One region of the Blastococcus montanus genome, then DNA from elsewhere that is predicted to be linked to it. Evidence: riboswitches for the same ligand, from Rfam matches in the RefSeq annotation. Region 1 holds a riboswitch; each other region holds the start of a gene.
What was found. A riboswitch is a leader RNA that binds a small molecule or an ion and turns the genes downstream of it on or off. The one in region 1 is predicted to bind cyclic di-AMP.

Region 1 (4,689 bases):
GTGGGCGCTCGTGGTCGGCGCCCGGCTGCACGCGCTGGGCCTGCTCCCCGACGGGCCGTTGCCGCGCGACGCGGGCGAGCTGCTCGCCGCGCTGCCGGACCGCCCCGGGGTGCGCGCATGAGGACCGTGGGCATCGGGCTGGCCTCCGGCGTGAGCGCCACCGAGGTGCTGGCCGCCGTGGACGCCGTCCTCCCGCCCGGGAGCGGGCCGGTGCGGCTGGCCACCCTGGACAGCCGCGTCACCGAGCCGGGGCTCGTGGCGGCCGCCGAGCGCCGCGGCTGGCCGCTCACCGGCCATCCGGCCGAGGCGCTGGCCCGTGTCCCGGTGCCGTCGCCGTCCGGGGCGGTCGCGGCCCGCGTCGGCACCCCGTCGGTGGCCGAGGCCGCGGCGCTGCTCGGCGGTGGCGCGCTCGTCGTCGGCAAGACGGTGCACGGCCGGATCACCGTCGCCGTCGCCCGGCGGGCAGCCGACGTCCCGGCGCGGCCCGGCACCCACGACCGAGGAGGACCCCTGACCACCGACCGCGCTCCCGAGGTGCTGCACCCCGTCGGGCTCCGGCTGGCCGGCCGCCGCGTGGTCGTCGTCGGCGGCGGCGCGGCGGCGCACCGCGGGGTGGCCGGGGTGCTGGCGGCCGGCGCGCTCGTCACCGTCGTCAGCCCGGAGGTGACCCCGGCGCTGGAGTCGCTGGCGTCCTCGGGGCGGGTGACCTGGCAGCCGCGGGCGTACCGGGCCGGTGACCTGAACGGCGCCTGGTTGGCGCTGGCGGCGACCGGCGACGCGGACGTCGACGCGGCGGTCGCCCGGGACGCCGAGCTCGGCCGGATCTTCTGCACCCGGGCCGACCAACCGGAGCTGGCCAGCGCCGCCCTGCCGGTCACCGGCCGGGCCGGCGACCTCGTGGTCGCGGTGCACGGCCCGGACGGTCCCCGTGCGGTCGGTGTGCGGGACGCCGTCGTCGCGGGGCTCGGCGACGGCAGCCTGCCCGTCCGGGCCCCGGAGCAGCCGGGCGGCGGCAGCGTCGTCCTCGTGGGCGGTGGCCCCGGCGACCCCGGCCTGATCACCGTCCGCGGCCGGCAGGCCCTGGCCACCGCCGACGTCGTCGTCGCCGACCACCTCGCCCCCCAGGCCCTGCTCGCCTCCCTGCCCCCCGAGGTCGAGATCATCGACGCCGCCAAACTCCCCCGCGGCCGCTCCATGGCCCAGGAACGCATCAACGAACTCCTCGTCGAACACGCCCGCGCCGGCCGCCGCGTCGTCCGCCTCAAGGGCGGAGACCCCTACGTCTTCGGCCGCGGCCTCGAAGAACTCCAGGCCTGCACCGCCGCCGGCATCCCCGTCGAGGTCGTCCCCGGCATCACCAGCGCCATCGCCGTCCCCGCCCTGGCCGGCATCCCCGTCACCCACCGCGGCCTCACCCACGAGTTCGTCGTCGTCTCCGGCCACCTCCCACCCGGCCACCCCCAGTCCCTCGTCGACTGGCCCGCCCTGGGCCGGCTGCGCGGCACCGTCGTCGTCCTCATGGGCGTCGACACCGCCCCCGCCATCGCCGCGGCACTGGTGGAACACGGCCGCGCCCCCGACACCCCCGTCGCCGTCGTCGCCGACGGCTCCACCGCCACCCAGCACTCCGTCCGCACCACCCTCGCCGACCTCCCCCGCACCCTCGCCGAGGAAGGCATCCGCCCCCCGGCCGTCTGGGTCGTCGGCGAGGTCGTGGCCGTGGCCGGATCGGTCGCGGCGCGTCGATGACGGTCGGTGACCGACCGGCACGGCTGACGCGAAAGTTCCGGCCGAATGCGTCCGACCGCATGGTGGCGCGCCGGATCGGGCCCTAGCGTGGGGCGGTCCGGACGGCCCCGCCCGTCGCTCACCGGTGACAGCCGCCCGGACGCCGCCGAACCACCCGCCGGCACCCGCCGGCACCCGGACCGGGGACCCACCGCACCACCGGGGTGAAGCGACCGGTGACCTCACCAGGTCACCGGACGCCGGGCGCCTTCCCGCCCGAACCCGTCAGCTAACCCGGTAGGCGGCCGTGGAAGAAAGGACAACCCGCCGAACATGGCGAGTTCGCTCAGCCCTGCCCACCGACGGATCACCGGCCGCCGGACCCTCCTGGCCCTCGTCGCCGTCGGCGGCGTCGTCCTGACGCCGCTCCCCGCGACCGCCGCTCCCGAGCCGGAGACCTCGCAGGAGGCCGCCGCGCTGGTCGCCGCCCGCGCCCACGACCTGGAGGTCCTCGCCGAGCGGTTCAACGAGACGCGGGAGCACCTGGCGGCCGCCCGGCTGGCCGCCGAACAGGCCACCGAGGAGCTCGCCGCCGCCGAGGCCGCGCTCGCGGCGGCCCGTGAGCAGGTCCGCACGGTGGCCCGCAGCGCCTACACCGGGTCCCGGCTCGGTGCGATCGAGGCGATGCTCACCAGCGAGTCCGCCGCGGACATGGTCGACCGGGTCGGCCTCCTCGGCACGATCGCCGACCACAACAACGGCGTGCTGGGCGAGGCCCGGGCGGCCGGTGAGGACGCCGACCGGGCGCAGGCCGCCGCCGACCGGGCCGCAGCGGACGCCGAAGCGCAGGTCGACCGGGTCACGGCCCAGCGGGCGCTGCTGGACGAGCAGATCGCCGTGTACCAGGCTCAGTACGACCGGCTCAGCGCCGAGGAGCAGCGCGCGTCCCGTGCCGAGGCCGAGCGGCACGCGGCCGAGGTCGAGCGGCACGCGGCCGAGGCGGCGGCGGCTGCCGCCGCGCCGGCGGAGGACACACCGGCGGACGACGCACCGGCCCAGGCGGCCGTACCCCGTGCGGCTCCGGCACCCGCCCCGGCGCCCGCACCCCGCGCGGCTCCCGCACCCGCACCCGCACCCGCTCCTGCGCGCGCTGCGGCACCCGCACCCACGCCCGCGCCGGCTCCCGCACCGCCTCCGGCGCCCGCTCCCGCACCGGCGCCTGCCCCGGTCGCCGGCGGCAGCGGCGCCGCCCAGACGGCGGTGAGCACGGCGCTGGCCCAGGTGGGTGACCCCTACGTCTGGGCGGCGGCCGGGCCGAACGCGTTCGACTGCTCCGGCCTGGTGCAGTACGCCTACGCCGCGGCCGGCATCAGGCTGCCGCACTCGAGCCGGATGCAGTCGACGATGGGCACCCCGGTGTCCCGGTCGGCCCTGCAGCCCGGTGACCTGCTGTTCTTCTACAGCCCGGTGAGCCACGTCGGCATCTACGTCGGCAACGGGCAGATGGTGCACGCCTCCACCAGCGGCGTGCCGGTGAAGGTCGCCTCGATCGACTCGATGGGCAACTTCACCAGCGCCCGGCGGATCGCCGGCTGACAGCCTCGGGAGCATCGCAGCGAGGAACGAGCGAGGAGCGGACCGAGGCGCGGAAGCCGGCCAGAGCCACAGCCGGCTGACAGCCTCGGGAGCATCGCAGCGAGGAACGAGCGAGGAGCGGACCGAGGCGCGGAAGCCGGCCGGAGCCACAGCCGGCTGAAAGCCTCGGGAGCATCGCACCGGCGCGCGGGGTGACCACACGCCCCGCGCGCCGGTGGCCATCGGGCGGCGTGCGACCATCGCGACCCGTGCGGGTCGGGACACGGGGAGACCTCCCCCGCGAGGTCAAGGTCCTGGCGGTCATCGCCTTCGTCGTCGCCCTGGGCTTCGGCATCGTGGCCCCGGCGATCCCGCTGTTCGCCCGGTCGTTCGGCGTCGGGACCACGGCCGTCGGGTTGGCGGTGAGCGCCTTCGCCTTCTTCCGCTTCGTCTCGGCGTTCAGCGGCGGCACGCTGGTCGAGCGGTTCGGCGAGCGCCTGGTGCTCGCCTCCGGGCTGGTGATCGTCGCCGTCACCACCGGTGTGGCCGGGCTGGCCGGCTCGTTCCCGCTCTTCCTCGGGCTCCGCGCGGCCGGGGGCATCGGCAGCGCCATGTTCACCGTGGCCGCGCTCTCCCTCCTGCTGCGGGTCGCACCCCCGTCGCACCGGGGCCGGGCCGCCGCGACCTGGCAGGGCGGCTTCATCCTCGGGGGCATCGCGGGCCCGGCCGCCGGCGGGCTGCTGGCCGAGCTCTCCCCCCGGCTGCCGTTCTTCCTCTACGCCGGCTTCCTGCTGGTGGCCGGCGGCGTGGGCATGCTGATGCTGCGCTCGGCCGAGCCGGACCCCGCCGCCCCCGACCCGGACGACACGGCCGGCCCCGACCTGAGCGCCGGGCCGGTGCGGCTGGCCACCGCGCTGCGCTCCCGGGTCTACCTGGCCGCGCTGGTGGCCAACTTCGGCGTCGGGTGGGTGCTCTTCGGCGTCCGCAACTCGCTCGTGCCGCTGTACGTGACCGAGGAGCTCGGCCGGACGGTCGCCTGGGCCGGCGCCGGCCTGCTCGCCGGGTCGGCCGCGCAGGCGCTCGGCCTGCTGCGCTCGGGCCGGCTGGTCGACGGCTGGGGACGGCGGCCCTCGCTGATCCTGGGCGCCGCGCTGGCCACTGGTTCGATGGCGATCCTGATCCTGCCGCCGGCCATCGCCGCGTTCCTGGTGTCCATGGCGCTCTTCGGGCTCGCCGCGTCGCTGCTCGCCAGCGCCCCGGCGGCGCTGGTCGGCGACATCAGCTCCGGGCGCGGCGGGCGCGTCGTGGCGGTGTTCCAGATGTCGGCCGACCTCGGCGCCATCGCGGGGCCCCTGGTCGCCGGCTGGCTGACCGACGTCGCCGGCT
Region 2 (4,689 bases), 1.7 Mb from region 1:
CAGAACCAGACGCCGAGGCTCTCCAGCGGCACCGGTGACGGCGAGGGCGCCCACGGCTCGACGATCCGCGGCTCGGCGGCCCGCAGGTCGGCCAGCAGCCCGAAGACCAGCGGGTCCAGGCCGCTGGTGGTGTTGGCCAGCGAGACCGCGCCGGCCTGCTCGTCCCGGTCGACGAAGACCCCGGCGAGGAAACCCGGCATCGACCCGCCGTGCCCGACGAGCGTCCGGCCGTCCACCCGCACCACCTGCAGGCCCAGGCCGTACCCCGACCAGCCCGGCGCCGACGAGTCCACCCCGGCGGGCACGGTCATCTCCTCGAGCGTGGCCGGGTCGAGGACGTCGGCGGTGTCGCCGAGCAGGAAGGCCGCGAACCGCCCGAGATCTGCCAGCGTGGCCCACAGCTGACCGGCGGCGGCCATCACGCCGGCGTGGTGCTCGGGCTCGGGGAGCACGACGTCGGCCCACGGGTGCACCGCGCGGCCCTCGGCGGCGGGGGCCACCGGTCGCGGCGTCGTCCGGTCCATGCCGAGCGGCGCGAGCACCTCCGCCCGCACCGCGTCGTCCCAGGAGGTGCCCCGCAGGCGGGCCACCAGCTCCCCGAGCAGGCCGAAGCCGAGATTGGAGTAGTGGAACCGGCGGGCGGCGCCGAGGACGACATCGGTGTCCCCCAGCCCCAGCTCGTCGAGCGAGCCGCCCGGGGTCCGCTCCCACCAGCCGCCTGGGCTCTCGGCCGACGCACCGGCGAGGTGCGACAGCAGCTGCCCGACCGTCCGGTCGCCGAACGGTGTCCCCGGCAGGTGCCGGTCCAGCGGGTCGTCGAGGTGCAGGCGCCCCTCGTCGCGCAGGCGCAGGACCACCACCGCCGTCACGCTCTTGCTGATGGACCCCAGCCGGTACTGGACGTCGGTGTGCGGCCCGGGCACGTCGCCCCGGCCGGTCGACCACACCAGGCCGCCGTCGCGGACCACCCCGGCGACCAGGCCGGGGGCCCGCCCCTCGCGCTGGACGCGAGCGGTCCGCGCCAGCAGGAGGCGGGCGGTGCTGGGGAGGACGGCCTCGGGCATGACGGCGACCGTAGCGAGCCGCCCCGCCCGGCGGGTCAGGCGGTCAGGGCCTCGCGCGTGGGCAGCTCACCGGAGCGGGTGGCCCGCCGTTCGAACCAGACCGTGGCCAGCGGCGGGACCGAGGCGGCCAGCGCGAGCACCGTGGTGCCCCGCGACCAGCCCAGCACGCGGGCGGCGACGAGCGCGACCACGAGGTAGAGCACGAAGATCCCGCCGTGGATCGGGCCGAAGACCTGGACGCCGACCTCTGAGGCCTCGAGCACCCGCTTGACGAACATCCCGGCCAGCAGGCCGATCCAGGACAGCGCCTCGGCGACGGCGACGATGCGGAAGGCGGTGGCGGCGGTGCGGGGGTTCAACGGACGTCCTCCGGTCGGTGGGGGTTCCCGATCCTCAACGCCCCGGGGCGCGACCGGGTCCCCGTCGCGGGTGTGACCTTCGCGGCAGCCGGCGGCGTGGCAGGGTCGGGCACGTGCGCGGACTGGCCCGGCGGGAGTTCTGCCTGGTGCTGCTGCGCCGGATGGCCGACGTCCGTCCCGACCTCACGGCCGCGGCGCTCCCGCGGCTCGGCGCCACCCGGGCCGAGGCGCACGCCGCGCACACCCGCTGGCAGGCGCTGCAGCACTCCCCCCGGGCCCCTCGCGGGCTGGCGCTGCGCGTGGCGGTCCTCGGCCCACCGGAGGAGCTGGAGGACCGGCGCTTCGGCGACCTCGACGTCCAGGTCCGCCGCTGGCCGTTGCCGCTGTGGCCGCACCTGTGGTGGGAGATGCTCACGGGCCCGGGTGGATCGGTGCTGAACGAGCACCTGGTCCGGGCGCCGGGGTCCCGCGTCCCCGCGGCGTCGGCCGGCCGGCTGCTCGTCTGGGAGCACGTGCTCGACGACGTCGTCGGCCTGCCGGGTGCACGCGGGGTCGATCCCCGGGTGGTCACCCGCTGGGAGGTACACCTGCCCGGCGGCGTCCGTGCGGCGTTCGTCTGGGGGCTGCTCCAGCAGGTGACCGGGCCGGGTCGGGCGGCGTTCCCGCCCTGACCCGGCCCCGCAGCTGAGCCGTCAGCTCGCGACGCGGTTGAACTTGGGGGTGGCGCCCATGGAGTCGACGCTCGCCACCTTCACGACGTCACCGGACGTCGGCGCGTGCACCATCTGGCCGTTGCCGATGTAGATGCCGATGTGGCTCACCGGGCTGTAGAAGGACACCAGGTCGCCGGGGCGGGCCTCGGCGCGGGACACCGGCTGGCCGGTGGCCGCCTGGTTGCGGCTGGCGCGCGGAAGGCTGATGCCGGCCGCCCGGTACGCGTAGCTGGTGAGTCCCGAGCAGTCGAAGGAGCCCGGCCCCGACGCGGCCCACACGTACGGCTTGCCGCGCTGGGCCATGGCCGTGTCGACGGCGATCTGCGCGGCCGAACCGTTCGCGACGACCGGCGCCGGCGGCGCGGCGCCGGGCGCGGGGGCGGTCCGCTCGGTACGGCTGGCCCGCTCCGGCGCGGCGCTGCGCTCCTCCGCCACCTCGGCGGCGTGCGCGGTGGCGTGGGCGGCCGCGGCGGCCGCTGCGGCCGCCTGCTGCTCCGCGGCGCTGAGCCGCTCGTACTGGGCCTGGTAGTCGGCGACCTGCCGCTCCAGGTCGGCCTGCTGCGCGGCGACGGCGTCGTAGGCGGCCTGCGCGTCCGCGGCGGTCGTCTCGGCGGCGGCCTGCGCCTGTGCGGCGGCGACGTTGGCCTCCGCGGCGTGGTCGAGGACGCCGTTCTGGTGGCCGGCGATCGCCTGCAGCGTGGCGACGCGGCTGACGAACTCGTCGGCCGACTCGCTGGTCATGAGGGCCTGCAGCGACCCGAGGCTCTCGCCGGTGAACGCGCTGCGCGCGACGCCCCGTACCGCCTCCTGCGCGGCGGCCAGGGCGGCGGTGGCCTGCTCCAGCTGAGCGGCCGCGGCCTCCGCGGCGGCCTGCTGGGCGTCGAGCGCATCGCGCGCCTCGTTGAACTGCTCGGTGATGATCTCGAGCTCGTGGCCGCGCTCGGCGATCAGCTGGGCGGCCTCCGCCGAGGTGCTCGGGTCTCCGGGGTCCGCGGACGCGGGAACCGCGGTCAGCAGGAGCCCGACCGTGCCGGCGAGGGCCAGACCGGCCCGGACGGTGCGGCGGCGGGCGGGCGTGCGCAGGGGGGTCGCCATGGTGCGGCGGCTCTCCGATCTCATCCACGAGCCGCCTACCGGGTTAGCTGACGGGTTCGAGCGGGAGTTCGCCCGGCGCGACGGCACATGGCCGCCCGCGCTACACCCCAGTGCTGCGGTGGGTCCCCGGCCCGCGCACCCACAATTGTGGATGACCGGCTCGACGGCGCCCGGCGGGGTGTCACTCAAGCAGTGACGTGGGGCCCCGGCGGACGGACCCACCGTAGGGCCGTGACCGGACCGTGACAATCCCTGGGCCACATTTCCCGACCTGGACGGCTGCGCGCCTCGTCACGTTGCGCGGCACCGCCGGTCTGCGATCCGTCATCTCCCGGCCGGCGCCCCGCACGCGGCGGCGGGCGTGCGGACGGTGCGCCGGCCCCGTTTCGGCACCCCACGCGAGGACCACTACGGAGGGATGCTCCCGTTCGGCACCCGGCCGTGGCCGCGTGCCCTGCTGACCGGCGTCACCTCCGGCGTACGCACCCGGCTGCGGGGCCGGGACCTGGCGCTGATCGCCGCCGGCCTGACCTTCTACGCCGGGATCGCGGTGGTGCCCCTGCTCGTGCTGGCGTTCGGCCTGACGACCTGGCTCACCTCCGCCGGCCGCGTGCACGACCTGGGGGCCCGGCTGGCCGACCTGCTGCCCGGTGACCTCGGCGCGCCGGCCGCCGTCGCGCGCCTGGTGGACGCCGGCGTGGACCTGGATCCGATCGGGGCGCTGCTGGCCCTGCTCCCGATGTCGCTCTACGGCGAGGGCCTGCGCCGCGCGCTCATGCGGTTCAGTGCCCGGAAGGAGGGGATGACCGGCTGGCGCGGCCGGCTGGCGACCCTTCCCCTCCTCGTCCTCGCGCCGGCGCTGCTGTACCCGCTCCTGCTGGTCGCCTCGCTCATGGCCGACCTCGCCGACCGAGGTGGCGTCGCCGCCACGCTGGGGCAGGTCGCGGTGGGGTTCTACGCGGTCCTCGCGGCCCTCACCGTCCCGCTCGCGTGGGGGTTCCAGGTGGTGGGCGGCGGCCGGGTCCGCTGGCCGGCCCTGGCCGCGGGCGCGCTCTTCACCGCCGCCTGCCTGTCGGGCTTCCTCCAGGGCTTCGTGCTGTTCCTCTCCCTCCCGCTGGACCTCGGTGCACCGTTCGGCGGGCTCGACGTCGTCGGCGGGGTGGTCGCGCTCGGCCTCTGGCTGTTCCTGCTGCACCTCGTCGTGCTGTGCGGCTGGCTGGCGACGGAGTCGCTGGACGACCTGCTCGGCCGGCGGCCCGGGCCCGCCCGGCGGTCAGGAGGGCAGCCGGTCGCGCCAGGACCGGGTCTCGACCACGTCCGGTGAGTCCGGCGGCTCCGTGCCGCCGTCCGGAACTGTGTCCGGTGCCGGCGGTGCCGGCGGGGCCGGCGGCTCGGGAACGGGCGCCGGCGGCGGCTGGGGAACGGGCGGCGGAGGCAGCGGAGGGGGTGGCGGCGGCG
Region 3 (4,689 bases), 940 kb from region 1:
TTCATCTTCGGGCCGGGGCACTACCACCAGCCCGGCCACATCTCGATCCTCCCGGACTGGATGCTGACCGAGCACGTCCGGCTGGCCGGGTTCCGGGACGTCGAGGTGACCACCGGTGGCAGCACCTGGTACGAGGGGCGGCGCCGGCTGGCCCACCGGATCGAGACCGCCCTGCTCTGGCTGATCGGGATCCGCCACCGGGCGGACTCCGGCGAGGGGATCTGCACGTTCGTCACCGCCGTCGCCGCCTGACGGGGAGCCCGGGGACGGCAGGCAGAATCGCCCGGTGACCACGACCCAGATGCCTCCTGTCCGCGCCGGCCTGGTGGGCTACGGCTTCGGCGGCCGGTACTTCCACGCCCCGCTGCTGGGAGCCGCGGCGGAGATCGACTTCCTCGGGGTGGTGACGACGTCGCCCGAGCGCCGGGCGCTGGTGGCCGAGGACGCACCCGGCCGGGCGGCCTTCGCCTCCCTGGAGGAGCTCAAGGACGCCGGCGCGGAGGCGGTGGCGATCTCCACGCCCGCCGCCACGCACAGCGGGCTGACCGACCGGGCGCTGGAGCTGGGGCTCGCGGTGGTCTGCGACAAGCCGTTCGCGCTGGACGCCGACGCCGCCCGCCGGTCGGTGGAGCTCGCCGAGCGGGCGGGCCTGGCGCTGTCGCCGTACCAGAACCGGCGGTGGGACTCCGACTTCCTCACCGTCCGCCGGTTGGTGGCCGAGGGTGCGCTCGGAGAGCTGGTCCGTTTCGAGTCCCGCTTCGAGCGGCTGGCCCCGGGGAGCGGGCCGGGCGCCGCCGGTGGTGGCACGCTGCTCGACTTCGGCAGCCACCTCGTCGACCAGGCACTGGTCCTGCTCGGGCCGGCCGTCTCGGTCTACGCCGAGTGGCGGCTGCGGGAGAACGGCCTGGACGACGACGTCTTCATGGCCGTGACCCATGCGAACGGCGCACGGTCGCACCTGTCGGGCAGCTGGAGCCAGGGTGCACCGGGGCCCCGGTTCCGGGTGACCGGGACGACCGGCAGCTACGTCAACGACACCCTCATGGACGGCCAGGAGGACCTCCTGCTCGCCGCCCACACCCCGGCGTCGCTGGGCCCGGCCTGGGGTGCCGAGCCGCCGGAGCGCTGGGGCCGCGTGCACCGCGGGGACGCCGGCCGGCCGGTGCCCACCGAGAACGGCGCCTGGGACACCTTCTACCCGGCATTCGCCCGCGCCGTCCGCGGGCTCGGGCAGGTGCCGGTCGACCCGCGTGCCGCCATCGCCTCGATGGCCGTGCTCGACGCCGCCCGGCGCAGCGCGACCGAGGGGGTCGTGGTCGGGATCGGCTGATCAGCACGGCCGCACGGGGAGCGCCCCCCGCCCGGAACCCGGGAGGGGGGCGCTCGTCGTCTCTCCTGGAGCCCAGCGGCCCCCGTGGCCGGTTACCCCGCGGGGAGGAAGGACACGTGCGGGTGGTCCATGTGGTTGGCCGTGGGGGATCCGCGGTCGGCCATGGCCTTCCACTGCCAGCCGGTCCACGGACCGGCGACCTTCTGGTGCCAGATCACGTAGTCGACGCGGAGCCGGGCCGCGTTGTCGACCACGTACTGGGCAATGGCGTCACCCTTGGCCCGGTCGGTGTGGACCATGAAGTCGGCCGCGCGGCCGGCGGTGGGGCTGTGACCGGGGCGGGTGAGGACACGTGCGACGCCGAACCGCTCGGCGACCTCCTGGACGGCGGGGCGGACGTGCGGGTCCCACTGGCCGTAGGCCGCGGAGGTCGCAGCCGGGGCCGGCGCGGGAGCCGGGGCGGGCCGGTTCGACCGGCTGGCGCGGTCGGGTGCCGCGCTGGGGGCAGGCGCCGCGGCCGTGGCGCCGCTGAGGACCAGTCGCTGTCCGACGCGCAGCACGTTGGGGTTGGCACCGATGACCGCACGGTTGGTGGCGTGCAGCTGCTGCCAGCTGATGCCGTGTCGGGCGGCGATCCTGCCGAGCGTGTCTCCCGGGCGTACGACGTACGCGCCGGAAGCGCTCGGCGCGGGCGCGGGCGCGGCGGCGGTCGGCGCCGGGCCGGAGCCGCCGATGGTGAGCACCTGCCCGACCCGCAGGACGTTCGGGTTCCCACCGATCGTGGCCCGGTTGGCGTCGTAGACGCTGCGCCACGACGTCCCGTGACCGGACGCGATCGTGCTGAGGGTGTCGCCGGAGCGAACGGTGTGCTCCCCGGTGTGGGCGGACGCCGGAGCGATCGTCCCCAGGGTGACGGCCGAAGCAGCCCCGAGGACCACGGCCGGGTAGGTCACGGCCGACATGACGCGGTTGCGGGCGGGACGACGGTGTCGGCCCAGGGTGCGGTTGCGAGTGCGCATGGAGTGGTGAGCCCTCTCGCCGCCTGCGGAGTTAGCTGTCGGGTTCGGGCGAGAGTTGCCCGGCCGCATCGTGCGGCTTCACCCCGAGGCCCCGGAGGGCCACTGGTCGGTGGGTCCCCCGCGCCTGCCCGTTCTGTCGACGCGTCCGGTGGCCGTGGGCAGGTTCGGCGGGCGGCCATCCGGGTCACCCGGTCGGGTGACGTGGGAAGGCTAGGCAGACCGGACCGGGGACAGCGGAACCACTCCGACCTTTTCCGGGACCCTCCGCAGAGGCGCACGGTGCGTCATGGACCGTGCGCGCAGCGCCGCGTTCACCGGACGATCGGCGCCCGGGGCACGGTCCGCCGATCCGGCCGGGGCGAGCAGCGCCGGGCGGCAGCGCCGGGCGGGCAGCGCCCGCCCGGCGTGCACCGGGCTGTGCGATCAGGCCTGGTCGGTGGCCTGGCGGCGGCGGTAGGCGGTGACACCGGCCGCGGCCGCACCGGCCGCGGCGAGGGCGCCGACGCCGATCGCGGTCTGCTGCTCGATGCCACTGGTCGAGCCGGCACCGGTCTCGGCACCGCCGGCGGGCATGGTGCCCATCTGCGAGGCCTCGAGGACGCCACAGGCGGCCGGGGCGGTGGCCTCCAGCGGCAGCGACGGGTCGAGCGGGCTCATCCCGGCGCTCGGGTCGTACGCACCGTCACCGTTGGCGTCGATGCCGTGCACGACCAGCACCGCGTTGCCGGCAGCGAAGGACTCCTGCACGTCCTCCGACACCGAGAAGGTGCGCTCGTAGGTGTACGAGCCGCCCTCGGCGGTCGGGAAGCGGTCCACGGCCAGGCCGCTGTCCGGGCCGGTGTCGCCGGTGGTGGTCAGCGACGCGCCGATGGAGCCGTAGTACTCCGCGGCCTCGGGCGTGCTGACGATGCCGTCCCCGTCCGCGTCGTCGTCCGCCGTCGGGCACTGGCCCAGGGCGCCGATGTGGAAGTGCTGAGCGTGCGGCGCGCCGGCGAGCAGGTTCGACGCCTCGACCGTCACGGTGGCCTGGTCACCGGAGAGGGTCACCATGCCGGTCCCCGTGACGCCGGACTCGTTGAGCGCACCCAGCGTGGCCTGGTAGCTGCCGTCGTGGTCGGCGGCCGAAGCCGAGGTCGCGGCCAGCAGCGGGAAGGCGGTGGCGACGAGGGCGACGGTCGGAAGTGCGAACGCCTTGCGCATGGAGACTCCTTCGTCCGAGGGGGCATGCCCTCCCGGTGCTGCGGAGGACATCGGGCACGGTGCGGTACCGCCACCCGTGGTGCGGACGGCGAATCGGTTCCCGCCGGGGAAGAACATGGGTCGGGGAGGACCCGGCAGCACGGTGGACGGACCCAGGGAGGTCCGCGTCCCACCAGGCCCGCCATCGGGCCTTCGCATTCCATGCCCGGAGCGGTCCATCTCGAACGCGCACAACCCGATCGCGCGCATGACGTTTTCGTGACACGCCGAGGGGACCTGCGGGGACAGGTCTGATCATGGGGAGGACGACGGACGAGTCGGCCTGTACGCCGGGTTCTGTCCACGGGCGCCTCGCGGCGTCCCGATGGGCGGTCATCCATCTAGGCCTGCCGTTGCCGGCAGGCTCGAGCGGTCTACCCGCAGGCTCGGGCGGGCCGCCCTCGAACGCCTGCGCGGGACGACGGCGAACCGCCGCCCCTTCTTGACCTAGCTCCGGGTGGGGTTTACCGAGCCACGCCGGTCACCCGGCGTGCTGGTGGTCTCTTACACCACCGTTTCACCCTTACCAGCGCACGCGCTGGCGGTCTGTTTTCTGTGGCACTGTCCCGCGGGTCACCCCGGGTCGTCGTTAACGACCACCCTGCCCTGTGGAGCCCGGACGTTCCTCGGCGACGGGGTCTCCCCCGCCGACGCGACCGCCCAGCCGACTCGTCCGTCGTGCCGGCCAGTCTAGGACCTGCCCGTCCGGCCGCGTCGCCGACCGGCCTGGATCGGGGCGCCGGAATGTGTCGTACCCCCCGCTTAGCCTGCGGGTATGTCGGTGGTCGGGTTCGCGGTCGGGGTGACCGTGACGTCGGTGGACACGGCGCCCTCGCCGTGGGAGATCGACGATCCCGACTTCTGCGATCGGGAGGAACCGCTCGGCGGGTGGCTGCCGGCCCGCCGCAGCGCGGCGGAGACCGCGGAGTTGCTCGGGCAGATCGTGGTGGCCGAGGCGAAGCTGGCCGCGCTGCGCGCCGAGCTCGTCATGGACCTGGCGGCCGCCCGTCCCGCGCCGGACGGCCGGTCACCGGGTGGGGAACAGGCCGGGCAGGTCGGGCCGCCGGGGGTCAGCGAGTTCCTGCCCGATGAACTGGCGCT

Region 2: it holds a riboswitch for cyclic di-AMP, as region 1 does, so the genes downstream of both, ABDB74_RS19470 (C40 family peptidase) here and ABDB74_RS11460 (C40 family peptidase) in region 1, are expected to answer to the same signal.
Region 3: it holds a riboswitch for cyclic di-AMP, as region 1 does, so the genes downstream of both, ABDB74_RS07050 (LysM domain-containing protein) here and ABDB74_RS11460 (C40 family peptidase) in region 1, are expected to answer to the same signal.

Annotation. Positions count from the first base shown of each region.
Region 1 covers NZ_CP155551.1:2,376,722-2,381,410, forward strand. Annotated here, with positions in the region: gene ABDB74_RS11450 (ATP-binding cassette domain-containing protein) at 1-121, shown strand, start outside; gene cobA (uroporphyrinogen-III C-methyltransferase) at 118-1,749, shown strand; cyclic di-AMP (ydaO/yuaA leader) riboswitch at 1,905-2,047, shown strand; gene ABDB74_RS11460 (C40 family peptidase) at 2,062-3,324, shown strand; gene ABDB74_RS11465 (MFS transporter) at 3,573-4,689, shown strand, end outside.
Region 2 covers NZ_CP155551.1:4,057,004-4,061,692, forward strand. Annotated here, with positions in the region: gene ABDB74_RS19455 (serine hydrolase domain-containing protein) at 1-1,064, opposite strand, end outside; gene ABDB74_RS19460 (DUF3817 domain-containing protein) at 1,100-1,423, opposite strand; gene ABDB74_RS19465 (hypothetical protein) at 1,537-2,094, shown strand; gene ABDB74_RS19470 (C40 family peptidase) at 2,116-3,231, opposite strand; cyclic di-AMP (ydaO/yuaA leader) riboswitch at 3,249-3,407, opposite strand; gene ABDB74_RS19475 (YhjD/YihY/BrkB family envelope integrity protein) at 3,602-4,555, shown strand; gene ABDB74_RS19480 (transglycosylase domain-containing protein) at 4,505-4,689, opposite strand, start outside.
Region 3 covers NZ_CP155551.1:1,434,949-1,439,637, reverse strand. Annotated here, with positions in the region: gene ABDB74_RS07060 (methyltransferase domain-containing protein) at 1-252, shown strand, start outside; gene ABDB74_RS07055 (Gfo/Idh/MocA family oxidoreductase) at 287-1,330, shown strand; gene ABDB74_RS07050 (LysM domain-containing protein) at 1,423-2,283, opposite strand; cyclic di-AMP (ydaO/yuaA leader) riboswitch at 2,356-2,501, opposite strand; gene ABDB74_RS07045 (hypothetical protein) at 2,773-3,549, opposite strand; RNA gene rnpB (RNase P RNA component class A) at 3,859-4,260, opposite strand; gene ABDB74_RS07035 (DUF222 domain-containing protein) at 4,364-4,689, shown strand, end outside.